DNA from 3 places in the Photobacterium sp. S4TG1 genome. Region 2 is predicted to be linked to each of the others. Evidence: predicted binding sites of a transcription regulator. Region 2 holds the regulator's gene; each other region holds the start of a gene.
The links. The regulator MetJ, encoded in region 2, represses methionine synthesis genes. The targets are predictions, from matches to a motif close to TTAGACNTNTANANGTCTAA.
Positions count from the first base shown of each region.

Region 1: metN (methionine ABC transporter ATP-binding protein MetN) is a predicted target of MetJ. The motif match lies at 990-1,009, and genes of this name have one in related genera.
Region 3: metH (methionine synthase) is a predicted target of MetJ. The motif match lies at 1,679-1,698, and genes of this name have one in related genera.

Region 1 covers NZ_JAYXUH010000019.1:90-10,400, forward strand. Annotated here, with positions in the region: gene gmhB (D-glycero-beta-D-manno-heptose 1,7-bisphosphate 7-phosphatase) at 306-863, opposite strand; gene metN (methionine ABC transporter ATP-binding protein MetN) at 1,157-2,191, shown strand; gene VXS03_RS17215 (methionine ABC transporter permease) at 2,181-2,867, shown strand; gene VXS03_RS17220 (MetQ/NlpA family lipoprotein) at 2,920-3,735, shown strand; gene tsaA (tRNA (N6-threonylcarbamoyladenosine(37)-N6)-methyltransferase TrmO) at 3,835-4,536, shown strand; gene VXS03_RS17230 (proline--tRNA ligase) at 4,663-6,378, shown strand; gene VXS03_RS17235 (YaeP family protein) at 6,564-6,767, shown strand; gene VXS03_RS17240 (DUF4250 domain-containing protein) at 6,771-6,959, shown strand; gene VXS03_RS17245 (aromatic amino acid transporter) at 7,052-8,263, opposite strand; gene tilS (tRNA lysidine(34) synthetase TilS) at 8,441-9,757, opposite strand; gene accA (acetyl-CoA carboxylase carboxyl transferase subunit alpha) at 9,901-10,311, opposite strand, start outside.
Region 2 covers NZ_JAYXUH010000008.1:102,889-113,199, forward strand. Annotated here, with positions in the region: gene hslU (HslU--HslV peptidase ATPase subunit) at 1-627, opposite strand, end outside; gene hslV (ATP-dependent protease subunit HslV) at 638-1,165, opposite strand; gene VXS03_RS11505 (SPOR domain-containing protein) at 1,348-1,950, opposite strand; gene cytR (DNA-binding transcriptional regulator CytR) at 2,121-3,146, opposite strand; gene priA (primosomal protein N') at 3,329-5,530, opposite strand; gene rpmE (50S ribosomal protein L31) at 5,798-6,010, shown strand; gene metJ (met regulon transcriptional regulator MetJ) at 6,130-6,447, opposite strand; gene VXS03_RS11530 (O-succinylhomoserine (thiol)-lyase) at 6,755-7,921, shown strand; gene VXS03_RS11535 (bifunctional aspartate kinase/homoserine dehydrogenase II) at 7,921-10,311, shown strand, end outside.
Region 3 covers NZ_JAYXUH010000009.1:1,167-11,477, forward strand. Annotated here, with positions in the region: gene metA (homoserine O-acetyltransferase MetA) at 1-232, shown strand, start outside; gene VXS03_RS11800 (cation:proton antiporter) at 288-1,571, opposite strand; gene metH (methionine synthase) at 1,750-5,421, shown strand; gene lysC (lysine-sensitive aspartokinase 3) at 5,501-6,868, opposite strand; lysine riboswitch at 6,982-7,163, opposite strand; gene VXS03_RS11815 (pyridoxal-phosphate-dependent aminotransferase family protein) at 7,371-8,489, shown strand; gene VXS03_RS11820 (PglL family O-oligosaccharyltransferase) at 8,548-10,287, opposite strand.

The DNA.
Region 1 (10,311 bases), on a different contig from region 2:
ATACCAAAACAATCAACCGCTTTATTTTTGTTCAAAAATTCATATTGCATCCATTTTTTAATCAAAAATTAATAATAACTACATTTAATCTTGTATCTAAATAGCATCTTAATAGTCGTTAAATAGTGATGAAGTGAAAATTAAAGCAGCAATAAAATAAAAAGAAGCTGTAAATAAGCTAGAGAGGATAAACAAGATGTGGTGTTTCACAATGAGTAGGAAGTAGAAAGAGAAGACGCAACGCTATAATTGATAACCTCTAAAATAAAAGCAGTAGATCACCTACTGCTTTATATCATGAACAATTACGCGTTTTCAGCGAGCCATGCTGGTACATTCTTAACGCTGTCTAATACAGCATCAGCTAATGCTTCACCTTCTTCAGTGATCGCTTTACCTGTACGTACTAATACTTTAAAAGCAACATCTGCCGCTATCGCTGCTTTCATATCATCAGCTTTATCACCAATCATTACTGATTTTGACATATCAATATTTAAATGACTTTGCGCCGAGATAAACATGCCTGGATTTGGTTTACGACAATCACAATCTTGTAAATATTCACCTTTGCCTTCCGTTGCATGGTGTGGGCAATAGTAAATACCATCAAATTCAATATCTTGATCTTCGAAATTCCAATCCATCCATTCAGTCAAAGAAATAAACTCATCTTCGCTGAAGATACCACGAGCAATACCAGATTGATTAGTAACTAAAACAAGTAAGTAACCCATTTCTTTGAATCTTTTACATGCATCAAAAACACCATCAATGTATTCAAAATCATCAACAGTATGTACATAGCCGCGATCAACGTTTATTACGCCATCACGATCAATAAAGACAGCTGGTTTGGCCAAAAGAAAGCCCTCAACAATTAGATATTGGTTTGATTATGTCACGAGTTGGTATTGAAAAGTATTAGTTATCACATCCACAAGACTGATTAGCCATGAACAGAGTACTGTAATAAACCCTACGACCATTTAGACGTCTAGACGTAAAAATAGCTATTGACTTAAAAAGCGATTGGAAATAGCATCAGCTTAACAGCAGTTGATCTATTTTAACTGATACAACCAATTGTTAACAATAAATGCAATATAGCACTATTTGCACATGATGGATTGCATCTAATTAATCAGGAAGTTCAATGATAGAAATAAAACAAGTCAATAAAGTGTTCTATCAAGGTGAGAAAGCAATCAATGCGCTAAAAGATATTAATCTCACCATAGAACAGGGAACAATTTTCGGTGTGATTGGCTCATCAGGAGCAGGAAAGAGTACACTAATTCGATGTGTGAATTTATTAGAAAAGCCAACAACAGGTAATGTTATTGTTGATGGTATTGATTTAACCACCCTTTCATCTAATGAATTAACTTTAGCTCGTCGTAAAATTGGTATGATTTTTCAGCATTTTAATTTGCTTTCATCACGCACAGTTTTTGCCAATATTGCACTACCGTTAGAGCTTGCTGGTATTTCAAAACCAGAAATAAATACTAAGGTCACTCAGCTACTATCATTAGTCGGTCTAGAAGATAAACGTAATAGCTATCCATCAAACTTAAGTGGTGGTCAAAAACAACGGGTAGCTATCGCAAGAGCTTTAGCATCTGATCCCAAAGTTTTATTGTGTGATGAAGCCACCAGCGCACTTGATCCCGCAACAACGCAATCAATACTGGCTTTATTACGTAAAATTAATCAGCAACTTAACTTAACTATTTTATTGATTACTCATGAAATGGATGTGGTTAAACGTATCTGTCATCAAGTTGCGATTATTGGCGGTGGTGAATTGGTCGAACAAGGCCTTGTCGGCGACATTTTTGCACACCCGAAAACCGAATTAGCCAAAGCGTTTATTCGCTCAACGTTAGATTTGTCGATTCCTGAAGATTATCAATTAAGAATGACACCAACCTCAGTAAAAGGAAGTTATCCCCTTATTAGACTGGAATTTACTGGAGACTCTGTCGATGCACCATTAATTAGCCAAGTTGCACGCGAGTTTAATCTTGATATCAGTATTCTTAGTTCAAATATGGATTATGCAGGAGGGGTTAAGTTTGGATTAATGCTCGCCGAATTCTTTGGTACTCAAACTGCCATTGATAACGCTATTAGGTTTTTACGTGATCACAAATTAAATGTCGAGGTACTAGGTTATGTCGCTTGATTCAATAACAACATGGTGGCAGAGCAATCAGCGCCTGACTGAATTACTTATCGAAGCATTAGGGCAAACGTTAACCATGGTGCTGGTGTCAGGGTTAATTGGCTTTATTATTGGCATTCCTCTTGGTGTGACATTACATCTCACTAAAATAAATGGCTTATGGCAAAACCCTGTTTTAAATAAAATTCTAGGTATTGTGGTTAATATTGGCCGTTCAATTCCGTTTATTATTTTATTAGTCGCCATAATCCCTTTTACGCGATTTGTAGTTGGCAGTTCTATTGGTACCGCTGCCGCCATTGTGCCACTAACAGTCGGTGCAATTCCCTTCATCGCGCGTTTAGTTGAAGGGGCGTTATTAGAAATTCCAACAGGACTAATAGAAGCGGCACAAGCTATGGGTGCAACCCCGATGCAAATTATCGCCAAGGTATTATTACCAGAAGCTTTACCCGGCATTATTAATGCGATCACCATTACTTTAGTGACTTTAATTAGTTATTCCGCCATGGCGGGAACCGTTGGAGGCGGAGGCTTGGGTGATGTCGGTATTCGTTATGGTTATCAGCGTTTTGATGGCACCGTCATGGCTATCACCGTCATTATGCTCGTTATTTTAGTTCAACTTATTCAATCAATTGGTGATCACTTAGTAAAACGTGTCGATCACCGTTAGTAGCAAAAGATTATTTATATCATCAAGGAAAGCCCATTTAAGGAGTAATACTATGGCGTTCAATCTTAAACACCTTTTTGCCATTGCTGGCGTTGCGGCAGCTATCACATTAACAGGCTGTAGTGAGCAAGAAACCCCCATTGATAACAGTAAAGTAAAAATTGGTGTCATGGCGGGAGCTGAAGAACAAGTGGCAGAAGTTGCTGCTAAACAAGCCAAAGATAAATATGGGCTTGATGTTGAATTAGTTACTTTTACAGATTATGTCTCACCTAATGCGGCATTAGCAGAAGGCTCTATTGACGCTAATGCTTTTCAGCATAAGCCATATTTAGATCAACAAATTAAAGATCGTGGTTATAAGTTTGCGATTGCTGGCAATACGTTTGTATACCCTATTGCAGGCTATTCAAATAAGATTAAAGCACTGGATGAATTAAAAGATGGTGATCAAATTGCAGTACCCAATGATCCCACTAACCTTGGTCGTTCATTATTATTATTACAACAACAAGGTCTAATTACACTAAAACCAAATACAGGTTTAACCGCAACAGTGCTAGATATTGTGAATAATCCTAAAAATCTTAAAATCGTAGAATTAGAAGCCGCGCAATTACCACGTTCTTTAGATGATGTTGCATTAGCCGTAATTAATAATACTTACGCTAGTAGCTTAAACTTAACACCTGAAAAAGATGGTCTTTTCGTAGAAGACAAACAGTCGCCTTACGTTAATATTATTGTCGCTCGTGAAGATAACGTTAATGCTGAAAATGTACAAAAGTTCATTCAAGCTTATCAGTCAGATGAAGTTTATAATTCAGCTCAGACTATCTTTAAAGGCGGCGCGGTTAAAGGCTGGTAATCGCACCAATTAGCAATACATCATTGAAGAGCAGGCCTTAGTGCCTGCTTTTTATGTTATATTGATTCATTATCTTCAGCTTAACATTGGCTTAATTTGATGGCTTATAGCATTGAACCTATCGGTATCGTCCACTCTCCTTATAAAGAAAAGTTTGCAGTCCCTCGTCAACCAGGACTCGTCCCCAGTGCTCGCTGCGAAGTTATTTTACAAGGTGAAGCTAACTCCCTAGAAGCGGTGCGTGGCATCGAACAATTTAGCCATGTATGGTTATTATTTTTATTTGACCAAAATTTAAAGGCGGGTTGGCGGCCAACAGTACGTCCTCCGCGTCTTGGCGGTAATGAGCGAATTGGTGTTTTTGCAAGTCGCGCTACTTTTCGTCCCAATGGTATTGGAATGTCAGCCGTTAAATTAAAAGGAGTACGACATCATAATGGCCAAGTGATCATTGATGTAGGAGGAACCGACTTAGTTGACGGTACACCGATTGTTGATATTAAGCCTTATATTCCCTATTCAGACAGCTTACCCAATGCCTTAGGTGGTTTTGCCTCTGAACAACCACCAATATTCGATGTTCAATTTAGTGAGCATGCTCAACAACAATTACGTGGCAAACAAGCCGATTATCATCGCGCTGTGATCACAGAAGTCTTAGCTCAAGATCCACGCCCAGCCTATAAAAAAGGCAAAACTGACAATAAAGTTTATGCGGTAAATTTATTTAATTTTAACATTCATTTTATGGTGACTGAGCCCATTGTTACGGTAATTAGTATCGATACTATTAATCAATAATAGATCTTATGTAGTTATCTTTGGCGAATAGCGCCGAGACTGGTAATATAAAGGGCTATCGTCATGATACTGACGGGTGGAACATCAGTTCCTTCTCTTTCCTTTTATCAATAACGGATACCATCAATGCGTACCAGTAAATATCTTCTTTCTACCCTGAAGGAGACTCCAAACGACGCAGAAGTCATTAGTCACCAACTAATGCTACGTGCAGGTATGATCCGTAAGTTAGCTTCAGGTCTATATACCTGGCTACCTACAGGTCTGCGTGTGCTGCGTAAAGTCGAAAACATCGTTCGCCAAGAAATCGACAATGCAGGCGCAATCGAAACTTTGATGCCCGTTGTTCAGCCGTTTGAACTATGGGAAGAGACTGGCCGCTCTGAAAAGATGGGTCCTGAACTACTTCGCTTTACTGACCGTCATTTCCGTCCGTTTGTACTAAGCCCAACAGCAGAAGAAGTGATCACTAGTCTTGTACGTAACGAAGTAAGCTCATACAAGCAACTGCCACTTAATTTATACCAAATTCAGACTAAATTCCGTGATGAACGTCGCCCACGTTTTGGCGTAATGCGTGCACGTGAATTCTGCATGATGGATGCTTACAGCTTTGATATCGATAAAGACGGCTTACAAAAGTCTTTCGATACTATGCATGCTGCTTACTGTAAAGCTTTTGACCGTATGGGTCTTGAATACCGTCCTGTATTAGCTGACTCAGGCGCAATCGGTGGTAATGGTTCTCAAGAGTTCCACGTACTGGCCGAAAGCGGCGAAGACTTAATCGCATTCTCTACTGAATCTGATTACGCTGCTAACATCGAAAAAGCAGAAGCTATTGCACCTGCTGTTGAACGTGCTGAACCAACACAAGCAATGACCATTATTGATACGCCAAATGCGAAAACTATTGCAGAATTGGTTGAACAACACGGCATTGCTATCGAAAAAACAGTGAAAACGTTATTCGTTAAAGCTTCTGATGAAATCGACGCACCTATCGTGGCATTGATCATCCGTGGTGACCACGAACTTAACGAAATCAAAGCAGAAAACCTTGTAGAAGTTGCATCTCCATTAGAGATGGCGACGGAAGAAGAAATGCGTGAGCTTATCGGTGCTGGTGCTGGTTCTCTAGGTCCTGTAGGCCTTGAACTACCGTTTATCGTTGATCACAGTGTTGCGGTAATGAGTGACTTTGCTGCTGGTGCTAACGTTGACGGTAAACACAACATCGGTATCAACTGGGGTCGTGACGTTGAACTTGGCCGTGTTGATGATCTACGTAACGTCGTTGAAGGCGATCCAAGCCCATGTGGCCAAGGTACGTTGATGCTAAAACGTGGTATCGAAGTTGGTCATATCTTCCAATTAGGTACCACTTACTCTGATAAGATGAACTGTAGCGTACTTGATTCAAACGGTAAGAGTTCAATTCTAGAAATGGGTTGTTACGGTATTGGTGTATCACGTGTTGTGGCATCAGCTATCGAACAAAACAATGATAAATACGGCATCATCTGGCCTGACGCTCTAGCGCCTTTCCAAGTGGCTATCGTACCAATGAATATGCATAAATCAGAGCGCGTTCAGGAAGCAGCAGAGAAGCTATACGCAGATCTTACTGCAATGGGTATCGAAGTATTATTTGATGATCGTAAAGAACGTCCTGGTGTGATGTTCTCTGACATGGAATTAATCGGCATTCCTCACACTATCGTAATTGGCGATCGTAGCCTTGAAAATGGTGAGATGGAATATAAGAACCGCCGTACAGGTACTAAAGAAGCCGTGATTGCTGCTGATGTTATGGACTTTCTTAAGCAAAAAATGGCTTAATTAACAACCATATAAATTTAAAAAAGCTGCCCATTTAGGTGGCTTTTTTTATAGCTTAATTATCACAAACATTTTTTATCTCTTTCACAGCTATGATAATATTCAACTCAATAACCGCTTCAGTATATTCACATAAGATTCGTCACTCTGATCTTATGTGAATATTTTTAGGCAAAGGAAAGACCATGCAAGTTTATCAATGTTGTGAGCTAATTCGAATGACTTACTCTCAAATTGGCAGTGGTGATCAAGGCTATATTCCCACGGCAATTAAGTGTGCAATTAAGACATTGGATGATATTGCAGCTAATACTGAATTACCATTAGACGTACGTGAACGTGCAGCTTTTGCCGCTGCCAACTTATTGATCAGTGATCACGAGGACTAAACAATGGATTTATCAAAATTTGAAACTATGGATACTGTGATGTTGATGAGTATCGTCAACATGAAGATCCGCGATGAATTTAATACCCTCGATGATTTAGTCAAATTTTTTGATATCGATCGTGAACAATTAATTGCAAAATTAGCCACCGGTGGCTTTGATTTCTTACCTGAAGTACAACAGTTTCGTTAACGTTGACTTATAAACATCAAATAAAAAAACGGCACTCATCAGTGCCGTTTTTTATACTTATTAAATAACATTTCTTTGGTGTAATGACTCAATTAGCCGTTGAATATTGGCAGTACATCAGCCATCGCTAATAAATGGAAACACGCAGTTAATACGCCAAAGATTATTACCGCATAAACAGTAGCATTACCGCCAGGTACAACAAACCCTTGTTGTTCAGGTTGACGCTGACGCAGTTTTTTAGCTAACAATGCTGGAATAATACAGGTCCAAATCGTCGCAGCAGCACCCGCTAAACCAATCGCAGCTACAAATCCAAACGGAGCAAATAATGAGAACACCAGTGGTGGAATAAAAGTCACCGCCCATGTTTTAAAGCGACCTTGTTTCGTGTCTTCAAAACCAAAGAAATCTGCCAAATAATCAAATACCCCCAAACCAACACCAATAAATGATGACACAACAGCAGCAATCGAGAAAATATTTAAAGCTTGCTTCACACTGTTAGAGCTGACAACGCTACCCAATGCCGTCATTAATGCATCAACACTACCACCAGCGGCGATAATAGGGCCAAATTGTGTTCGAGGTAAATTACCAAAAATGCATACCACCCAAATCACATAAAACGTCAATGCAATCAAAGTGCCGCCTAAAATAGCGTTTTTGGCACGATTTTCATCACGGTAATAATCACGCATAGTGCTGACTGAGTGGTGATAGCCAAAGGAAGTTAATGCTACGGGTAAAATGGCAAGAGCATAAGGAGAAAGGCTGGTTTGAGAATCCATACTATCAAGCAGCGTTGGTAACTGAATATTAGTCGCCAGGCCTGAAATACCAATAATGAAACTGCTCGCCATGAAGATGATCAATAATACTGAGATACGATCAACAGCGCGAGTGGAATGAAGCACAAAAACAGACGATGCAATCACAAACAAGATAGACGCTAATTTAGCATTAATATCAAATAAACCACCAAAAATCATACCAGATGAAGAAATATAAGCATAAAGCAAAATACCACCAACAAAATACAGCGAGAGGTTATTGATCGCATTCACTTTGCCTTTCAACACATCTTTAGTAATGGTGTTAAATGACACTTTAAAATCATAATGTTTTAATGCTTCAAGTAATAGCCAACCAGATAATGTCATCATCACCATCGTTATTGAGATCGCTAGGACTGTCCATAATGTCCATGCACCAGCACCAGCACTTGGTAACCCAAGCATACCTGCGCCTACGCACACACTAGCAATAATGCATGCACCTCCAAGTGTCGATGGTTTACTCATATTCTGTCCTTCATTAACGACTATTATGTATCAGTGAACTAGTACAATAATGCGCATCGAATATTTTAGCAACAAAAGAATACCTATCTGAATAAATATTTATTAAACAAACGCATATGTTAAAAAAATTAACATATGCGTTGTTGTACTGATAGTGCCGATAATTAAATGGAATACTTATGACCGTTGCCATGAAAACTGCACAGTCGTCGTTGCGGTCACAGGTGCAATAAATTCATCAACCATAAATACTCCAGCCATAGCGACTAACTGCTCGCCATAAAACAGCATTGGTGTACGACGACGCAACCAACTCGGCACCTGATATTCTTGAAGTAATTTTTTAAACTTACGCTTACCGCTGCGTCCTTGTGGTTTTATCTCTGGACCTAAATAGTCAAACCTAACCGATACCACCTCATCGGTATAAGGCAAGCGTAATCCAGCTTGAGTTTGCTGCAGCAAGCATACAGTTCCTAATGCTTGCGGTAACTGACATCGTTGGTTAATGATCAATTCTTGTTGCCAATCACTGATATCTGGCCATTGCTCTAATAAATACAACTGTTGCTGATAACGACGAACTTGATACTGCTGCCAACACACTTGCGGATTAGCATCGATTTTTGCTTGAACTAAGTTAAACCAGATTTGTTCAAGCTGTGCCAATGATGGCATGATCACAGCCTGTTGTTTTAACCATTGTCGAATCAAGGCCATTCCTAAACGAGCACTGATATTTTCCGCAATATATAAACTACCATCAGCTTGTAGTGCTTGTTGGAGCTGATAACTTAATAACTCTTCTAATAAACCTTCTTGTTCACCACATAAATGCGCACTACGACTGACCGCTTTACGAATTCCTGGCCAGCGTTCATTTAGCAGTGGTGTTATTTGATGGCGAATAAAATTACGATCATAACGTTGGTCTTGATTACTTTCATCTTCAACCCATTGCAACTGATGCTGGGTGCCATAAGCTTCAATAGCTGCGCGGCTGATGGTTAATAACGGTCGTAAATGTAATCCTGCTGCGAATGAGGTTAATACAGGCATTGCTGCCAAACCTGCAGGTCCACTCCCCCGCTTTAAGGCTAATAATACCGTTTCAATTTGATCATCAGCATGTTGCGCTGTTAGCAAACTATCACCTGCTGATATATGACGAGATAATGCTTTATAACGCGCATCTCGCGCCGCTTGTTCAACACTGGCACCACCACCTAATTCACAAACTACGCGCTCAATATCACAATCAATACCACTTGCTAACGCCCATGAGACACATTGCTGCGCCCACGTATCAGCATTAGTACTCAATCCATGATGAACATATACCGCATGGGCTCGATAATCACGATGTTGATCAATAAAACGCGCCAATAAATCTAGCATGACCCGTGAATCTAACCCGCCACTTAATGCCAACACTAATCGCTTAGTTACAGGTGGATTTGCAAGTATTTGATGACAAAAATGAGAATACAACATTGGCTTATATCTTCTAAAAACAGATTTCTTAGTCTATACCAGCAATACATTAACCAACACCAACAAACAGCATTGGCCAACATAAAAATATAAAAAAAGGCCAGCATTTATGCTGACCTTCTTAAAGCGCAAAATAGCAACGATTAACAGTAACCGTAGCTCATTAAACGCTGATAACGACGTTCAAGTAGTTCTTCAGTATCTAGCTGATCTAACTCTTCTAATGTCGCTTTAATTTGTGCTTTTAGTGTATTTGCCATTAACGGCATATTACGATGTGCGCCACCTAATGGCTCTTCGATAATATTATCGATTAGCTCAAGCTCTTTTAAACGAGGTGCTGTTAGACCCATCGCTTCAGCAGCTTGAGGCGCTTTATCAGCGTCACGCCATAGAATTGATGCACAACCTTCAGGTGAAATCACTGAATAGGTTGAGTATTGCAACATGTTAACGCAATCACCCACACCAATTGCTAACGCACCACCAGAACCGCCTTCACCAACCACATTACAAATAACAGGCACAGTAAGGCCAGCCATTACTTTGAGGTT
Region 2 (10,311 bases):
GTTACCCGCAAGATTTTGGAACATGCCTTGTAACTGGTTGGTCATTTCTTCCATACCAGGAGGCGCCATGATTTCAACGCCCATTTGTGGCGCTGCAATATCAATTTCGATTTCTTTATCATCAAGTTTACCTTCACGTAATTTCTTACGGAAAGATTGACGCGTCGTTGATTCTGTTGCTACTTCTTCGTTTTGTCCCCAAGCATCGCGTGCTGGTGGCAATAACACATCAAGAATACGTTCTTCTGCGAGTTCTTCTGCATGTACACGTACTTTTTCAGTCGCTTGCTGATGTACCATTTTTACAGCGACATCAGTTAGATCACGAATGATAGTTTCAACTTCTTTACCGACATAACCGACTTCAGTAAATTTGGTCGCTTCAACTTTAATGAACGGTGCATTCGCCAGTTTTGCTAATCGGCGTGCGATTTCTGTTTTACCAACACCGGTTGGACCAATCATTAAAATATTTTTTGGGGTTACTTCTACACGCAGCTCTTCAGGAAGCTGCATACGACGCCAGCGGTTACGCAGTGCAATCGCCACCGCTCGCTTGGCTTTGTCTTGGCCGATAATATGGCGGTCAAGTTCATGAACGATTTCGCGAGGAGTCATTTCAGACATTGCAACTTCCTTACTTAGTTTCTAATTCTTCAATAGTATGATTGTGGTTAGTAAATACACAAATGTCACCCGCAATATTTAGCGCTTTTTCAGCAATTTCACGGGCGCTAAGATCGGTATTTTCCAATAATGCAATGGCAGCTGCTTGAGCAAAATTACCACCAGAACCAATCGCAACTAAATCATGCTCAGGCTGTACGACATCACCATTACCAGTAATGATTAATGAGCCTGTTTCATCAGCAACAACTAATAAAGCTTCAAGCTTGCGTAGAGCACGATCGGTACGCCAATCTTTGGCTAACTCAACGGCTGATTTCAATAGATGGCCTTGGTGCATTTCTAATTTACGTTCGAAACGTTCAAATAAAGTAAAGGCATCAGCGGTACCGCCAGCGAAACCTGCAAGTACTTTATCATTATAGAGACGACGAACTTTGCGAGCGTTGCCTTTCATTACCGTATTGCCAAGTGAGACTTGGCCGTCACCAGCAATTACGACTTTGTCGTTACGACGAACAGATACAATAGTTGTCACGTTAAACCCTCTTTGATTCAGCTCCGACGTTAGCCGGGATCATTAATGCTATTAGATCTGGGGATAGAGAGGCAGGTTTTCAAGGTGTATATAACAATTGCTGGGTGGGGTGATGTTAAGCTTTAGAGAATAAAAAAGGATGCCATGATGGCATCCTTTATTGTTATTCATGCTAATGATGATTATTCCCAGAACCAAATTGCACAAGGGCTAATGCCATGTTGTTGTAATTTATTCTGATCATTCATTGCTAAACGTTTATTTTTGTAAGGACCAAGTACAACACGATACCAAGTACCTTTGTTATTCGTTGATACTTTTATTTGGCTATTTAAGCCTTGAAACGCAATCATCGCTTTACGTTCATCTGCTTGAGTTTGGCTGTGATAAGCGCCGCATTGTAATAAATAAGGCTTAGCTGGCTTCTCTTTAGCAATGATTTTTTTGGGTGTTAAGTCGGGAACAATGACTTTTTTATTTTCTAGTTCCTGAATGTAACGCCATTTTTCTTCTGGTTTAGGAGGCAAAGCGGTGGTGTTAACTTTTGCTGGTGGTTGTGGTTTGATAATAACAGCCGCAGGAATGGCGGGCTCATTTTCAGGAACATCAGTACCAGAAAGGAAAAATAAACTCGTAATCAGCCCACACACTAAAACAACAGCGAAAGCAGCCCACTTGGTTGGAAAACCAGTTGTCGGCACTTTTTTGCCTTTAGGGTTAGCTTTTGCTTTTGGTGACGCTGATTTTGTTGAGCGTCCACGTTTTACATAATCTTTAGTAGCCACGATATCGACAAATTAGTTTGGGTAGATAGATAGGACGCTATGTTACAAAGTTGGATTGATCCTGACCAGTTATTATCGCTGTTTCGCTGATAATTAACCCCATATTGTAACAAAGATGCCAGATTTTATGATCTCTGTGCAGTAACGTATTAAATATGGGGATAGATAAATTAGCGACTTGGCGGCGCCGCACTTTCACGAATAACCAGTTTGGCATCCAATAATCGTGATCCCGCTTGGACATCTTTGCCTTTCAGTAATTCTAATAACATCAACATTGCCTGACGGCCAATCTCATAACGGGGTTGTGAGACAGTTGTTAATGGTGGATCGCAATATTCTGCAAATTGAATATCATCAAAACCAACAATAGAAATATCGTGTGGTACGCGTAAACCTAACCGTTTTGCCTGTTGCATGGCGCCAATTGCCATTACGTCTGAGTGGCAAAATAATGCTGTTGGCGGCTCAGGCAAAGCAAGTAATGCCGTGATAGCACGGGCACCTGCTGCAAAACTAAAATCACCTTTAATAGTGTAGGCTGGATTTAAAGTTATACCTCCACGACGAAGGGCCTGTTGATAACCTTGCTGACGAAATTGTGATAAAGCTGCTTTATCTGGCCCTGTAATTTGAGCTATTCGCTTATGGCCCATTTGAGTCAAGTAATTCACCGCATCAAAGGCTGCAGTTAAGTTATCAATGTGCACTGTTGGTAATTCAAGTTCCGGCGCATATTCACATGCCATGACTAATGGCGGCAGATTTTTTTGTTCAGGTTTACTGACGTCAAACGGTAAATTATTACCTAATAGCAACATACCATCAGCTTGCTTAGTAAACACTAAATTAGCGAATGAGTTTTCACGACGCTGTTGTTGACCACTGTCACCCAGTAGCACTAAATAACCATTTTCCATTGCCGCTTCTTCAATTCCTCGAATGATTTCTGTGAAGTAGGGATCACAGATATCTGGAACAATAGTCACGATAGTTTTCGATTCATTGCGGCGTAAATTGCGTGCTAGTGAATTGGGTGAATATCCAGCTTCCATTACGGCTTGCTCGACCTTTTTCCTGGTTGAGGCCGATACTTTTTCCGGGTTCATGAGCGCGCGTGAAACTGTCGCGGTTGATACCCCGGCTAGCTGGGCAACGTCCTTCATTGTCGCCATAGTGCTTTCCTCTTGTGCTATATCTTTCTAATTTACAGTTGACTATCTGATTTGAAAATATATTCAGATATGCTCATCAACTAATTGTAACTGACTGAAAAACGTCAATTCATATACATATTGTAGAATGGATGCATAAGCTGAAACATGCTTCCAATAGCATAAATTACATTCGCTATGTGAGATGCATCGCATTGTCTAGTTTAAGTTAAATCTTGTGGTTCAACATCAATCGACCACCTGATTTTTTTCGCTAACGGTAATAGTTGAATCGCTGGCTTAGCAATACTGAGTATTTGCTGAAGTTTATTTCTATTAGGTATTTGTAAAATTAATTGCCACCGAAATCGGCCAGCACGACGAGCAAGGGGAGCTGGATTTGGCCCTAATACACAACAGTCTTGATCATATATCGGGCTTGCTTCAAAAATCCCTCTTACTTGTTGTAAGAACTGGCACACAAGGTCGCTATCATTGGCTTCTGCACGTAATAATACTAAGTGAGTAAACGGCGGTAATAATGCCTGACGACGCTCAGTTAATGCTGCTTGAGAAAAAACGCCATAGCCTTTATGCAGTAATGATTGTAGCAGTTGATGCTCTGGATGGTGGGTTTGTAATAAAACAGCTCCCGGTTTACTGGCGCGACCTGCACGACCTGCAACTTGAATAAACAGCTGTGCTAATCGCTCAGAGGCGCGAAAATCATTACTGAATAATGCACTATCAACATCAATTAATGCCACTAAGGTTACATTAGGAAAGTGGTGACCTTTAGCAAGCATTTGGGTGCCAATTAAAATTTGATATTCATTATTTTTAATGGCTTCTAAATAGTTTTCTAATGCCCCTTTACGACGAGTACTATCACGGTCGATTCGTACTGTTTTAAATTCAGGGAACAATTCGGCCAATTGGGCTTCAAGTTGCTCTGTACCCACTCCAACAGGTAACAACTGAGTCGAGCCACACTGCTGGCATTGGTGCATAATCGGCCGTTGAGTGGCACAGTGATGACACCGTAATTCTCCAGATTGCTGATGGAGGGTGTAATACGCATCACAACGATCACACTCGGCGATCCAGCCGCACTCATGGCACATCATCGCGGGTGAAAATCCACGCCGATTAAGAAACAGCATCACTTGATTGCCCGCATTGAGGTGCTTACGCATTTCTGCAATTAATGGTGCTGATAACCCCGCGTTTAAATACAGGCCTTTGACATCAATAACACCATGACGTGCAGCACTCGCATTACCTGCACGTTTAGAGAGTGTCAGATAGTGATATTTGCCTGTTTGTGCGTTATGCAGTGTTTCCAGTGCTGGCGTTGCTGAACCTAACACTATTGGAATATTTTCTTTATTGGCTCGCATTACGGCTAGATCGCGAGCATGGTAACGTAAACTATCTTGTTGCTTGTATGAAGCATCATGCTCTTCATCAACAATGATAATGCCAAGATTAGCAAAGGGCGTAAACAGTGCTGAACGGGTGCCAATAATGATCCCTGCCTGATTATCTCGCCCTGCCAACCATGCTGCCATGCGTTCGCTATCGTTTAAGCCTGAATGTACGGTTTCTAATGGCACATTAAAACGGCGCTTAAAACGATTGATTGTTTGTGGCGTTAGGCCAATTTCTGGCACTAAAATTAACGCCTGTTTACCCGCCGCTAAAATGGGTTCAAGTAAATTAAGATAAACCTCGGTTTTACCCGAGCCTGTAACGCCATCAAGTAGATAACAGCCAAATTCTGGATTGCTGTTAACCGTTGCAATTGCTAACGCTTGCTCTTCGTTTAAACGCGGTTTCTGCTCTGTAATCTCAAATTGTGGTTGCCACTGACGTTGCTGCGGTTGATGTTGTTGTTCGCTAATCCAGCCTTTTTGCTCAATAGTTTTGAGGGTGGAGCTGCTGACCTCATGAGTGAGTAAACTTTCGTGGCTGAGTGGACCATTACGTAATAGATTTAGGATTTGCGCTTGTTTAGGCGCACGTTTTAAACCATTTAACGGCTGCTCTCGACCCGTTTCAGTAAGGTGCCAGTACTTTAATGGTGCGGTTGATGCTTCTCGACCTTTACGCAGTAATGTTGGCATCGCATTGGCTAGAGCGTCACCTAAAGGGTATTGATAATAGCTACTGGCCCATTTTAATAAGCTAAATAGTGATGGTTGCCATAAAGGTTGCTCGTCCAATACTTGCTGAATAGGTTTTAGCTGTTGAATGGGAAAATCAGAATCATGTCCAATAGCAACCACAATCCCAACTAATCGTTGTCGACCAAAAGGCACCAGCACACGCCCACCGATAACAGGGGTAGTGTTGGGCTTGATGAGATAGTCAAAAGTTTTATCTAGTGGGACAGGTAAAGCAACGCGTGCTATTGGGTGGGTCATATTTTATCGCTTTAATTGAGCTTGTACTAAATAGTAACAGATCGTGTGATATGGGATAAGTACTGCTATGTTGCAACCATTATTTACTGTTTTGGTGATCAATAAAAGAGCGATAAAAAAACAGTGTCTGAGTTGATCTCTGGAGAATGATTGATTACTATACGCCGCCTGATTTGTCGTAAATTTACGACAGACTATTTTATTAACCACGTGTGGTGCCCGGCTTTGGATCGGGAGAGCGACACGGCCTTAACTTGAGGTTTCCCCATGAAACAAGGTATCCACCCAGAATACAAAGCAGTAAACGCACGTTGTTCTTGCGGCAACACTTTCGTATTTAATTCTACTATGAGCAAAGACGTTAACCTTGACGTATGCGATAAGTGTCACCCATTCTACACTGGTAAGCAACGTCAAGTTAGCTCTGGCGGTCGTGTGGACAAATTCAACAAGCGTTTCGGTGCGCTTTCTAGCAAGTAATTATTTGCCAGATGAATTTAAAAAAAAGGGATGCGCAAGCATCCCTTTTTTTATGGCTGAGATTTATCGCTATAAAAAAACCAGCATAAGTGCTGGTTTTTTGCTATTTCATGTCCATATTATTCATTAATATCTTCGTAGCTGATACCCATAGCTTCCATCAATGCTTTAGCTTCTGCGGGGAGATCATCGGGGTGATCTTTACGAATATCATCATCAGTAGGTAATGGTTGTCCAGTGTAGGCGTGTAGGAAAGCCTCACAGAGTAATTCACTGTTGGTAGCGTGGCGCAGGTTATTGACCTGACGACGAGTACGTTCATCAGTAAGAATTTTAAGAACCTTTAATGGAATAGACACTGTAATTTTTTTTACTTGTTCATTTTTCTTACCGTGTTCTGCATAAGGGCTAATATATTCGCCATTCCACTTTGCCATGTTTTACCTTCTCAGCGATGTTTAATTAATGATGATAACAATGTCGCGACGACGGTTGTTAGTACATAGTCATGATAGGCGGCGATATTACGTGAACATCACTGATTTGTCCTCTACAGTGATAGACAACAGTTGCTAGATCACGACTATTTTTTTCAATTACTAAATTTTAGCGGGATTTACCGCTATAAGCAAAGACATATAGACGTCTAGAGGTGTTGACGTCTTGTTTTGATGTGGTTAAGGTTGTTAACAGCCACCATTATTTATTTACAGGGTTCACCCCCTTATAACAAGGAACGTTATTATGAGTGATAAGCAGCCTGCGACTATTGCCGTTCGAACCGGTATTGACGTTGATTCACAATATAATGCTGTTGTGCCTCCAATCTATTTAACGTCCACCTACAGTTTTCCAGCATTAGGTGAGTTACCGCAATATGATTATTCCCGTTCAGGTAATCCAACTCGTAACACACTAGCTGATGCTCTCAGTGACATGGAAGGCGGTGCGGGTGGTGTCGTCACCAATTGTGGTACTGCTGCGATGAATTTATTGGTGTCTGCGGTTTTAGGTCCTGATGATTTATTGATTGCTCCTCATGATTGTTATGGCGGAAGCTACCGTTTATTTAATACTCGTGCTCAAAAAGGTGACTTTAAAGTTCTGTTTATAGATCAATCAGATCCAGAAGCCTTAGCTGCTGCATTGGCACAAAAACCAGCGCTATTATGGCTTGAGACTCCCTCAAACCCTTTAGTGCGCGTGATTGATATTACTGCGATCTGCCAACAAGCACAGGCGGTTGGTTGCCAAGTTGCCGTTGATAACACTTTCCTGTCGCCCTTATTACAACAGCCATTATCGCTTGGTGCTGATTTTGTAGTGCATTCAACAACCAAATACATTAATGGCCACTCTGATGTTGTCGGGGGTGTTTTAATTGCTAAAGACCAAGCTGCGGCTGAAAATCTCAGTTGGTGGGCTAATTGTATTGGGGCAACTGGAGCACCATTTGATGCCTATTTGACACTACGTGGATTACGTACTTTAGCGCCACGAATGAGAATGCATGAAGAAAATGGTGCGGCAGTGCTGGCTTATTTACAACAACAATCGCTGGTTGGCACTATTTATCATCCAAGTTTACTTACCCATCCAGGGCATGAGATTGCTAAACGTCAGCAGCGTGGTTTTGGTTCAATGATGAGTTTTGAATTTGCTGGAAGTTATCAGCAACTGGAATTATTTGTTAAAAAACTGCAATTATTCTCACTAGCAGAATCATTGGGGGGAACGGAAAGTTTAATTGCTCATCCTGCTTCAATGACTCATCGTGCAATGACTGATGAAGCACAACGAGCGGCAGGGATCTCTACGTCTTTGTTGCGGTTATCGGTAGGTTTAGAAGACCCACAAGATTTGATTGCTGATCTTAAACAGGCGTTTGCTATTGCAAAGGAGGGCTGCTGATGAAAAAAGATCTGCGCCAATTACATAAATTTGGTGGAAGTAGCCTTGCCGATGCTGAGTGTTATCGCCGTGTCGCTGATATTTTACAATCGTACTCTAATAGCACCGATTTAGTGGTGGTATCGGCGGCAGGAAAAACGACGAATCAATTGTTGTTATGGTTAGAGCTATTAGCTACCGATGGCCGCCAAGCCCATGAAACTTTATTATCAATCAGATTATTTCAGCAGCAATTGATCAGTGAGTTACTTGAGGCTAAATATGCAGAGCCATTACAACAGCAGCTATTTTCGGAGCTGGCGTTAATTGCTCAGTGGGGACAGTCACCAATGACGACCGAGGTTACAAATGCGGTTTTAGGTCATGGTGAATTATGGTCAGCACGTTTATTAAGTGCACTACTTAATCAATCACAATTAGCCGCGACAGCCATTGATTCTCGATTATTTTTACGAGCCGACCATGCAGTGCAACCGGAAGTCAATAAAGCTTTATCTGAACCTTTATTGGATCAACTTATCGTACAATATCAGCAGCAGCGATTAGTGATCACTGGTTTTATGGCTGCAAATCAACATCAGCAAACGGTGTTATTAGGCCGTAATGGCTCTGACTATTCCGCTACGATCATCGGTGCTTTAGCTAAAGTAGATCGAGTCACAATTTGGAGTGATGTCGCGGGGGTTTATAGTGCCGATCCTCGTAAAGTCAGCAATGCTTGCCTGTTGCCCTTATTGCGATTAGATGAGGCTAATGAATTAGCACGTCTTGCCGCACCAGTTTTACATAGTCGAACGTTACAACCTGTCGCACAAAGTTGTCTCGATTTAACCTTACGTTGTAGTCACCAACCGGAATCAGGCTCGACGCGGGTTGAGCGAGTATTAGCATCTGGTCGCGGGGCTAAAATTATTTCATCACTTAATGATGTGTGTTTAATTGAGCTTGATGTGCCGCAAGGAATGACAGTGGCACATATTCAACATGACGTGCAGTTATTATTGGATCGAGCACAATTACAGCCATTGGCTCAAACCATGGATAAAGGGAAGCGGCGCATTATTTTGGCCTATACCCAAGAAATGGTAAATAGCGTGCTGAGGTTATTGCAAGATAGCGGTGTTGCGGCTGAGCTTCGATTACGAGAAGGTTTTTCAATGGTTGCCGCTGTTGGTGCTGGCGTATTGAATAATCCGAATCATTGCCATGGTTTCTATCAGCAACTTAAAGGCTTACCCGTTGAATTTATGACGGAGGCTGAGTCAGGTTTAAGTTTAGTGGCTGTGTTGCTCGATATTGAAACGGATGCGTTAGTTAATGATATCCATCAAGCGTTATTTCAAGCGCAAAAAAGTGTGGGTATTGTGTTATGCGGCAAAGGCAATATCGGTAAGCATTGGTTAGGGTTGTTTAATCGTGAAAAAGCAGCATTAGAGCTACGACATGGAATGCTATTTAATTTAATCGGTATTGTTGGTCAGCATAAATGTTGGATTAATAGTACAGGCATTGCGCCTCAGACAGCGTTAGCGCAGTTTCATGATCAAGCGATAGATTATCAATTACCGCACTTATTATCTCAATTAGCTGCGGTTGATTATGATGATGTGGTTGTGATTGATGTAACCGCAAGTTATCAGCTGGCGGCATTATACCCACGTATTGCTGCAAGTGGATTACATCTTATTTCTGCGAATAAAATAGCCGGTTCTGCGACGACGATAGAGTATCAAGCGGTTATTGATGCGTTTGCTAAAAGTAGCCGTTATTGGCTGTATAACGCGACGGTTGGTGCGGGGTTACCCATTAATCATACCGTACGTGATCTGCGAGAAAGTGGCGATCGTATTTTAGCTATCTCTGGTATTTTTTCTGGCACGTTATCATGGTTATTTCAACAGTTTGATGGTAGTCAGCCATTTTCTGAATTGCTTGAACAAGCGTGGCAGCAGGGGTTAACTGAGCCCGATCCTCGTCACGATCTGGATGGCAGTGATGTGATGCGTAAGCTGGTTATCTTAGCACGTGAATCGGGGTTTGAAATCGACCCACAGCAAGTGGAGGTTGAATCATTGGTTCCTGCTTGCTTACGTGAATTAACGGTTGATGCCTTTTTTGAGCAGGCATCTGAACTCGATGTGGTGTTAGCGAAAAAATTAGCACGAGCGGCACGTGAAGATAAAGTACTACGCTATGTAGCACGTTTAGATCGTCATGGTAAAGCGTATGTTGGATTAGAAGCATTACCCCATGAGCATGCATTAGCAAACTTATTGCCTTGTGATAATATTTTTGCGATAGAAAGTCAGTGGTATCGTGAGAACCCATTAGTGATTCGAGGTCCTGGGGCTGGACGAGATGTGACTGCGGGGGCGTTAATTTCTGATATT
Region 3 (10,311 bases), on a different contig from region 2:
TGAATACGATGTTGACACATTGCATCATGAGTATGTTCGTGACAGTGAACAGGGAATGGAACCACCGATTCCTATTAATTATTATCCTAATGATGATGTTAACTGCACACCTGTTGCGAGTTGGCGTAGTCATGGCCATTTGCTATTTAGTAATTGGCTTAATTATTGCGTTTACCAACAAACCCCTTACGATTTGGCACACTTTTCTGAAGCCAGCTTTACCAAAGATTAATAAAAAGGCCAGCTTAATTAGCTGGCCTTTTTGTTATCTATGGGGGGGATAGAAATTAATGTTTATTTTGGCTTTCCCATAGCTTGGCTTTTTCTATTAATGAGGTGATGGTTGAGCCTTGAATCAAAATAGAGAACACCACTACAGAGTAAGTCATGACTAGGATGATTTCTCTCACATCTATATCTTTTGCTGGAATAACAATAACACCCGCAGGTACAGCCATGGCCATCGCCAGTGCTAGACCACCTCGTAAACCACCCCATGTTAGAATTTTAACTGACATTGGATTGTATTGACGGTAACGACTAAAGCCAAGATAAGGTAATTTGACACTTAGATAGCGGCTTAGTAAGACGAGTGGAATCGCAATTGCCATTAGGATCCAGTCTTCTTGGTGAAAGCTAAACTCAAGCATGGTCATACCAATAAGTAAGAATAATAGACCATTTAGAAACTCATCAACCAATTCCCAGAAGTGATCAAGGTGCTCTTCACTTTCTTTTGAAAATCCAATATAACGAGTCCAGTTACCGATCATTATGCCTGAAACTACCATAGCAAGTGGGCCAGAGACATGGATGATTTCGGCAAAAGCATAGCCTGCTGTTGGAATACCGATGGTTAATAGTAATTCCATTGAGTGGTCATTGGTCGAGCAGATAAGGTAATGAAAGATTAAACCGAGAATGAAACCATAAACAATGCCGCCAATTGCTTCTTGTATGAATAATTGGCTCACGCTCAAGACGGTTGGACTTTGATTGCCAAAGGCGATGGTAAATAGCGTCACAAAGATAACTAAACCAAAACCATCATTAAATAATGACTCACCTTCGATTTGGGTCGAAATTCGTCGAGGTGCATTCATTTTTTTAACGATAGCAAGTACAGCAATTGGATCGGTTGGTGAGATCAAAGAACCAAACAGTAAGCAGTATATCAGATCGAGTTGAATCCCCAGTAACTGACAAATACCCCACAAACTAAAGCCAATAAAAAAAGTTGAAAACAGAGTAGACCCTAAAGCTAAAGTGGTGATTTCCCATTTTTGCTCTTTGAGGTGTGGCAGTTTAATACCAAGCCCACCTGCAAAGAGCAAAAATCCTAAAATCCCTTTTAATAAAAAGTCTTCAAAGTTGATTTTTCCCATCTGGGTCGAAGCAATATCTTCAAGATGAAACCAGCCATTATGGCCTGCAAAAATGATAAGTAACGATAAGATAAGTGAACCAGCCGTAATGGCTATGGTGGTTTGCATTTTACCTATCTTACTGTTTATAAAAGCTATTAGCATTGCTGCTGCAGCTAGAAAGCAGAGGGTGTTGTAAACCGACATGCGAAACCTCTAGATTAATTTATTGATTAGATTTAATTGCTTGTGATAGTAAAACCATCAGTTAGTAATGGCTACCGCTTATTAATTTATTTTGTCATTGTACATGTTTAGACGTCTAGATTCCTATTTGAATTGTGATAGGATGTTATCAAGCTGTAATGGATTATAAGGATGTAATGTGGTGTTAAAAAGCAAGGATGTACTGCATAAGCGACTTGAACAGCAGATTTTGATCATTGATGGCGGTATGGGCACCATGATTCAAAGTTATAAGCTTGACGAGCAAGATTACCGTGGCCAACGTTTTAATGATTGGCATGCAGATCTTAAAGGGAATAACGATCTATTAGTATTAACCCAACCACAGCTAATTAAAGATATTCATCTGGAATATTTAGAAGCTGGCGCTGATATTTTAGAAACCAACACCTTCAACGCGACCACCATTGCGATGGCTGACTATGATATGGAAAGCCTCAGTGCCGAAATTAATTTTTCGGCGGCAACCCTTGCTCGTGAGGCGGCGGATGAGTGGACAGCACAAACGCCGAATAAACCCCGATTTGTGGCTGGTGTGCTAGGTCCTACTAACCGTACTTGTTCAATCTCTCCTGATGTGAATGATCCTGGGTTTCGTAATGTTACTTTTGATGAGTTGGTAATTGCTTATAGCGAGTCAACGCATGCGCTTATTAAAGGTGGGGTCGATATTATTTTGATCGAAACTATTTTTGATACGTTGAATGCCAAAGCCTGTGCCTTTGCGGTAACAGGGGTTTTTGACGAGCTTGGTTATGAGCTTCCGGTGATGATTTCAGGTACTATCACAGATGCTTCTGGACGTACTCTTTCAGGTCAAACGACCGAAGCTTTCTATAATTCTTTATGCCATGTAAAGCCGATTTCCTTTGGTTTAAATTGCGCTCTCGGTCCAGATGAATTACGCCAATATGTAGCAGAGTTATCTCGTATATCTGAATATGCGGTTTCTGCTCACCCAAATGCAGGGTTGCCAAATGCATTTGGTGAGTATGATCTTGACGCTGATGAGATGGCTGAACATATAAAAGAATGGGCGCAGCAAGGCTTTTTAAATTTAGTCGGCGGCTGTTGCGGTACGACACCTGAACATATTCGGCAGATGTATCAAGTGACTAAAAATATTAAACCGAGGGTTTTACCTGAGATTAATATTGCCTGTCGATTATCAGGCTTAGAACCACTGACTATTGAAGCTGAAAGTTTATTTATTAACGTTGGAGAGCGAACCAATGTTACTGGCTCTGCACGTTTTAAACGCTTAATTAAAGATGAACTTTATGATGAAGCGTTAGAGGTTGCTCGGCAGCAAGTTGAAGCTGGTGCTCAAATCATTGATATCAACATGGATGAGGGCATGTTGGATGCGAAAGCGGCGATGGTGCGCTTCCTTAATTTGTGTGCGACTGAGCCTGAGATCGCTAAAGTGCCAATTATGGTTGATTCATCAAAGTGGGAGATCATTGAAGCTGGACTGAAATGTGTTCAGGGCAAACCCATAGTTAACTCTATTTCTCTCAAAGAAGGTAAAGAGAATTTTATAGCTCAAGCTAAGTTACTACGTCGTTATGGTGCCGCAGTGATTGTGATGGCTTTTGATGAAGAAGGTCAAGCTGATACACGTGAGCGTAAAATTGAAATTTGTACCAATGCTTATCATATTCTAGTCGATGACGTGGGCTTTCCACCTGAAGATATTATTTTCGATCCCAATATTTTTGCGGTTGCTACGGGTATAGAGGAACACAATAATTACGCGGTTGATTTTATTGAGGCTGTTGCTGATATTAAACGTACTCTACCTCATGCAATGGTTTCGGGTGGAGTATCTAATGTTTCGTTCTCATTTAGAGGTAATAATCCAGTTCGAGAAGCTATCCATGCGGTATTTTTATATTACTGTTTTAAAAATGGCATGGACATGGGGATCGTTAATGCGGGTCAGTTAGCCATTTATGATGATCTGTCTGATGAATTACGTAATGCTGTTGAAGATGTGGTGCTTAATCGGCGTGATGATAGTACCGATCGGTTGCTTGATATTGCCGCTAACTATCGTGATAGCGGTGCGGTTGAAGAAGATCGGACTCAGCAAGAATGGCGTAGCTGGCCAGTTGAAAAGCGTTTAGAACATGCGCTGGTTAAGGGCATTACTGAGTTTATTGTCGAAGATACTGAACTTGCGCGAGCCAATGCAAGCAAGCCATTAGAAGTGATTGAAGGTCCACTAATGGCAGGTATGAATGTCGTTGGAGACTTGTTTGGTGAAGGCAAGATGTTCTTGCCTCAAGTGGTTAAATCCGCTCGCGTTATGAAACAAGCTGTTGCCTATTTAGAACCTTATATCAATGCCGAAAAACAAGCGGGATATACCAACGGTAAAATTTTATTAGCCACAGTAAAAGGCGATGTTCACGATATAGGTAAGAACATTGTTGGAGTCGTACTTCAATGCAATAACTATGAGATTATTGATTTAGGTGTGATGGTATCATGCGATAAAATATTGCAGGTCGCCCAAGAACAAGACGTTGATATTATTGGACTGAGTGGTTTGATTACGCCATCACTTGATGAGATGGTGCATGTTGCCAAAGAAATGCAGCGACGTGGGTTTGAGGTGCCATTATTGATAGGTGGTGCCACCACTTCAAAAGCGCATACTGCAGTGAAGATTGAACAAAATTATCAGCAACCGGTGGTGTATGTCTCTAATGCTTCACGTGCTGTTGGTGTGTGTTCGGCATTATTATCAGAGCACCAGAAGCCAGCATTTGTTGAGCGCTTAGCTGCTGAATATGATGTTGTACGTGAACAGCATGCACGTAAAAAGCCACGAACGCCTCCAATCACCTTAGATCAAGCTCGTGCAAATGCGGTAATGCTTGATTGGGAAAATTATACGCCGCCGCAACCAAAACAAGCGGGTGTGCATACTTTTACCGATTTTCCTGTGGCTAAATTACGTCAATATATCGATTGGACACCCTTTTTTATGACTTGGTCATTGAGTGGTAAATATCCCACCATTTTGCGCCATGAAGTTGTTGGGGTTGAAGCAACCAAGTTATTTAACGACGCTAATAAGATCCTTGATGATATTGAACGTACAGACATGATCAAAGCTAATGGTGTCTGTGGGTTATTTCCTGCTAATAATATTGGTGATGATATTGAAGTGTATACCGATGATACTCGTACTGAAGTACTAACGATATTGCATGGTTTACGCCAACAAACTAAGAAGCCCAAAGGGCCAAATTATTGTTTATCTGACTATATTGCCCCTAAAGAAAGCGGCAAAGCCGATTGGATTGGTGCTTTTGCAGTGACGGGTGGGATTGGTGAATACGATATTGCTGATCAGTTTAAAGCACAAGGTGACGATTATAACGCGATCATGATTCAAGCGGTGGCAGATCGATTAGCAGAAGCGTTTGCTGAGTGTATGCATCAAATGGTACGTAAACAAATCTGGGGTTATGCCGCTGATGAAGATCTTAATAATGACGATTTGATTCGTGAAAAGTACCAAGGTATTCGTCCAGCTCCAGGGTATGCCGCTTGTCCTGAACATACCGAAAAAGGGGCGATTTGGCAGTTATTGGATGCAGAAGCCAATACTGGCATGGTGTTGACCGAAAGTTATGCCATGTGGCCGGGGGCTGCAGTATCTGGTTGGTATTTCTCACACCCTGATGCGCGCTACTTTGCTGTCGCACAGATCCAGCATGATCAGTTAGCGAGTTATGCTGATCGCAAAGGTTGGGATTTGATCGAAGCTGAAAAGTGGCTTGGGCCTAATTTGTAAAATAATCATTAGGTTAAAATAAAAAAGGCGCAAATATTGCGCCTTTTTTTATCTTTTTTCTTATTTGTTCTGATAGTGATTATTCTAAAAGTTGTTGATGCAAGGTTGTTATGACTGATTTAGCATCGGCTTCATTGACTAAAAAGCACAAATTATGTGGACTAGCACCATAACAAATAAGGCGTAAATTATACGCATCAAGAGCACCAAAGATATGCTTGGCGGAGCCTTTGCTGTCACTCATATGATTACCAATTAATGCCACTAACGACAGCCCCTGTTCAATATCAACGCGACACAATTGATTCAGTTGTTCAACGGCAGCTAAGGGTAATGTTGGGGCACCGCCACCTGTATCAGTTTGATCAAGCGTTAACGAAACACTGACTTCTGAGGTGGTTATTAAATCGACCGAGATTTTATGTTCTGCCAAAATACGAAACACTTCGGCCAAAAAACCATAAGCTTGAAACATGTTAAGACTGGTGAGTGTCACCATCGTCTGATTTCCACGCAGTGCTAATGCTCTAAAGAGTGGCGCTTGATTCACGGTTTTTCTGATCCATGTTCCACCTTGTTGCGGCGCTGTTGATGACCCAATAAATACCGGAATCTGGTGGCGAATGGCTGGAACCAGTGTTGATGGATGGAGGATCTTCGCACCAAAATTGGCCATTTCAGAGGCTTCACTAAAGCTGATTTCTTTGATCGGTTTGGCTGCAGCTGTAATACGAGGATCGGTAGTGTACATTCCCGGAACATCGGTCCAGATCTCTAGTGTGGTCGCATCAACGGCTTCTGCAATTAATGCGGCACTATAATCACTGCCGCCTCGCCCCAGTGTGGTGGTATTGCCAAGCTCATCACTGCCAATAAAGCCTTGTGAAACCACAATCTGAGTATCGATAAGTGGCACTAAATGTTGTTGAGCTAATTGACGAATAAGTTCGGGTTGCGGCAATGCTTTACCAAATTGGGTATCAGTACGCATGACATCACGAATATCAAATCGAATCGCAGCAGCATTCATTTCGACTAAAATTTGATTAAAAAGATGGGTTGATAATAGCTCGCCATGACTGACTAATTTGTCAGTAAGTTGTGATGACGATGCTATTGCTGCCTGCGCAGAGGCAGAAGCTATATCATCTAATAGTGTGTAAATAGCACCACTCACTGCGTGTGGATGCTGAAGTTGATCCAGTATCTGTTGGTGAGTTGTGGTTAATTGCTGTAAATGTTGTTGGCGTAAAGTGATATCACTAATACCCTTGGCTAGGGCTACCAGTAAATTGGTCACGCCTGAGCAAGCACTTATTAACACTATTTTGGTGTGTGGATTAGCAATAACTATATTGGCACTGCGACACATTGCGGCATAGTTAGCGACACTGGTGCCACCAAATTTGGCCACAATTACTGGGTTGGTTGTTGCGGTCGAAAGCATGCTCATTACGGTGTTCTCCCTTATATCGTAAATACTGCAAAGTAGACTTTTTGCTTCGGAAGAATTCCCGACGTCCATTGTCGAGGAGGTAATAGGCAGTAACGCTGGTGCGGCTACCCAGAAGCTCCCCATCATAGTCAACCTGACTTAGATGACAGCCTGAGAGATTCAACTCTCATAGCCGATATCATCTGCCCCAAACAGGTGATATCTCGGCGTTACTCTCCCTCACAAAATTGATTTAGGGTTGGGCCCTTCAATTTGGCTACCTAGGTAACGCACCTCTTCTGTCGTGAATAATCACTGTTGTTATTGAATAGGAAATCGCCCTTAGTTGTCAATTGTTAAATGATAATTTCTCGATAGTTAACAAAAAGTAGGTATAACTAACAGGATCTCAGGTCGTTACTTGCAGCTTTGGCATTGCTCTAATACTCTGTAATAACGATTAATCTTTCCATCACCCTATTGATAATAATCATGATTTAATGGAGTTGAATCTATGCCTATCACCAGTTTTATACCGCCTCAAAGAACACTTATGGGGCCGGGGCCCTCTGATATCTATCCACAAGTATTACAAGCATTAAGCCGACCGACAATTGGTCACCTTGATCCGCTATTTATTAAAATGATGGATGAGCTCAAGCAGCTACTACAATATGCATTTCAAACGAAAAATACGTTTACGATTGCGGTGTCAGCGCCAGGTAGTGCGGGTATGGAAGCCTGTTTTGTTAATTTAGTTGAGACAGGAGATAAGGTATTAGTTTGCCGTAATGGTGTATTTGGCGATCGCATGCGAGAGAACGTTGAACGCTGTGGTGGTATTGCCATTATGGTTGATAATGCATGGGGCGAGCCAGTATCTCCAGCTTTGGTTGAACAAGCATTACAGACCGATCCTGATATTAAAATTGTTGCTTTTGTACATGCAGAAACGTCAACTGGCGCATTATCTGATGCAAAAACCTTGGCTGAAATTGCACGAAAGTATGGCTGTTTAACCATTGTTGATGCCGTAACATCTTTAGGCGGCGTACCGTTGCTGGTGGATGAGTGGCAACTTGATGCGGTTTATTCCGGTAGTCAGAAGTGTTTATCTTGTGTTCCCGGATTATCGCCGCTGACGTTTTCCGAGCAAGCTATAAATAAAATTCAGCAGCGTGAAACAGCAGTGCAAAGTTGGTTTTTAGATCAAAGTTTAGTGCTGGGTTATTGGAGTGGTGAAGGTAAACGTAGTTATCATCATACTGCGCCTGTTAATAGTTTATATGCTCTACATGAAGCTTTAGTGTTATTACATAACGAAGGGTTAGAGCAAGCTTGGCAACGGCATCAACGGGCACATCTTGAGTTAAAGGTTGGACTTGAAGCATTAGGAATTGAATTTGTAGTTGCAGAGGCGTATCGGTTACCTCAACTTAATGCGGTTTATATTCCTGAAGGTGTTGATGATGCGGCAGTAAGATCGACGTTATTAGAGCGTTACAATTTGGAAATTGGTGCAGGGTTAGGTACTCTTGCCGGTAAAGCCTGGCGAATTGGATTAATGGGCTATGCTGCGCGCAGTGAAAATGTCGCTTTGTGTCTTAAAGCGCTTGAAAGCACATTAAAATAAGAATGATGTTAGCCATCAATGGTGATAGTGATCGCCATTGATGGTAGTTAACACTTTATTATTTTGCGGCAGAAGTTGTTGCTGCTTTTGAGAGTGTTATTCCAGGAAATAACTGTTGTGCTTCTGCTGTAACTTGTGCGGCTTGAGCTGTCTTATGTTGATGATTATAAGCCAAAATAAGATTTTGATATAACGCTGGTCGTGGCCAAGTATGGGCTTTTTGCTTAGCCCAAATAATATAATCAGTTACTAATTGAGGTTTATTGGTGGCGATTCCGACTTGTAATTGAGTGAGGTGTAAATCCCATTCAAACCGATCCTGCCATGCCCAAGGATTATTTACTTTGACTAAATATTTGATATCAACTGGTTGCGTTGTCTCAAACTTAGTTAGTAACCATCCTGAATATAAGGTGGTTACCATAAAACCAGTCACCATTATCGGTATCGTGATGGCACTGACTTTAAGTGCGAGTATATATTGAGTTTGATAGCGGTGGTATTTAGCGGTGAGATTATCCACCCAGAAGATCAAAATAATAAAAATGATCCAATGGGCGAGTGAGTGATAAAACGGATATTCTAATTGCGTGTGCAATACGATTGGAAAAAATAATCCAACCAACGCTAGCTGAGTACCATTAGGGGCTTTTTTGATACTAATCATGACGGCTAACGCTGCGATGATCAAACCTAATAGCGGTACAATTCCACCTTCTACGGCCCAAAAAAGTAATTCATTATGTGGATGATCTAAACTTGGGATCCCTGCGTGTTGATGTGACGGATCGCGTTGGTGCCACAATGCAGTTTGAGTGATATACGCGACTTCAAATTTACCATAGCCATAACCTGTTAGGGGCTTAGTGGTAAACATTTCATAAGCTTGTGGTATATGTATTTCTCGTGGACTATCTAATGTGATACGAACATCCTGCGAAAAAGAGCTATTGGTAGTTGAACTAAATTGCCATGCTAATGCTACGCCTAACAATAACATTAAGCCCCACATGCGCTGCTGGTATCTTGCCGCAAAACGATGTACATAAGGCAGCATTAATAATGAGCCTATACTCGCCCCTAGCCAACCTGTGCGTGAGTTAAGTACTACCAATAACGGAATTGTCATAACGGGAACAGCTAATATGATTAGATGCTGCCATGCCCATTTACCTCTATAGCGAGGTAAACGCGCTAGTAGATAAGCGGCAATAACAAGCCCTGTCGCTAAGAAGCTTGCCATAACATTGGGCTGTTGAAAGATGCCGTAAGGACGGTTAGCTATAACGTCATAGCCAAAACGGTTGTGCGCAGATAATCCTAAAAATTGATACCATCCAAAAGCGGCTTCGATTAATACTGCAATCGTGATAAACCACAAGAGTCGTTGGCGTTGATTATGAGTAAAAACAAACTGTTGTAAGCTAATGAAAAATAAAAAACCAGCCCAGAGGGTAAGTAAGCGATTGGAAACGGCAAAGCCATCAGCATCAGCATAAAAAATGGGCAGTGACAGTAGAAGGCAGCTAGCAAATAAAATTAACGTCATACGAGAATAACGCCATATTTTTTGACGACAAATTTCTAATAGACCGCAGCCAATAGCAAAGCTAAATGGAATCCAAGCACTGGCATTAAAAGATAGCTCAAGTCCTGAACCTCCAGGGTTGTGTTGAAAGTAGTGCATTGCAACGATAAAAAATATGCCAATGCTGGCTAAGAATAATCGTACTAAAGATAAAGGTTTAGAAATCCGTTTCTGTTCTAATTTCGTACCTTGAAGCTGTAACACTGACATGGTGAGTCCTGAGTAAAAAGCAAA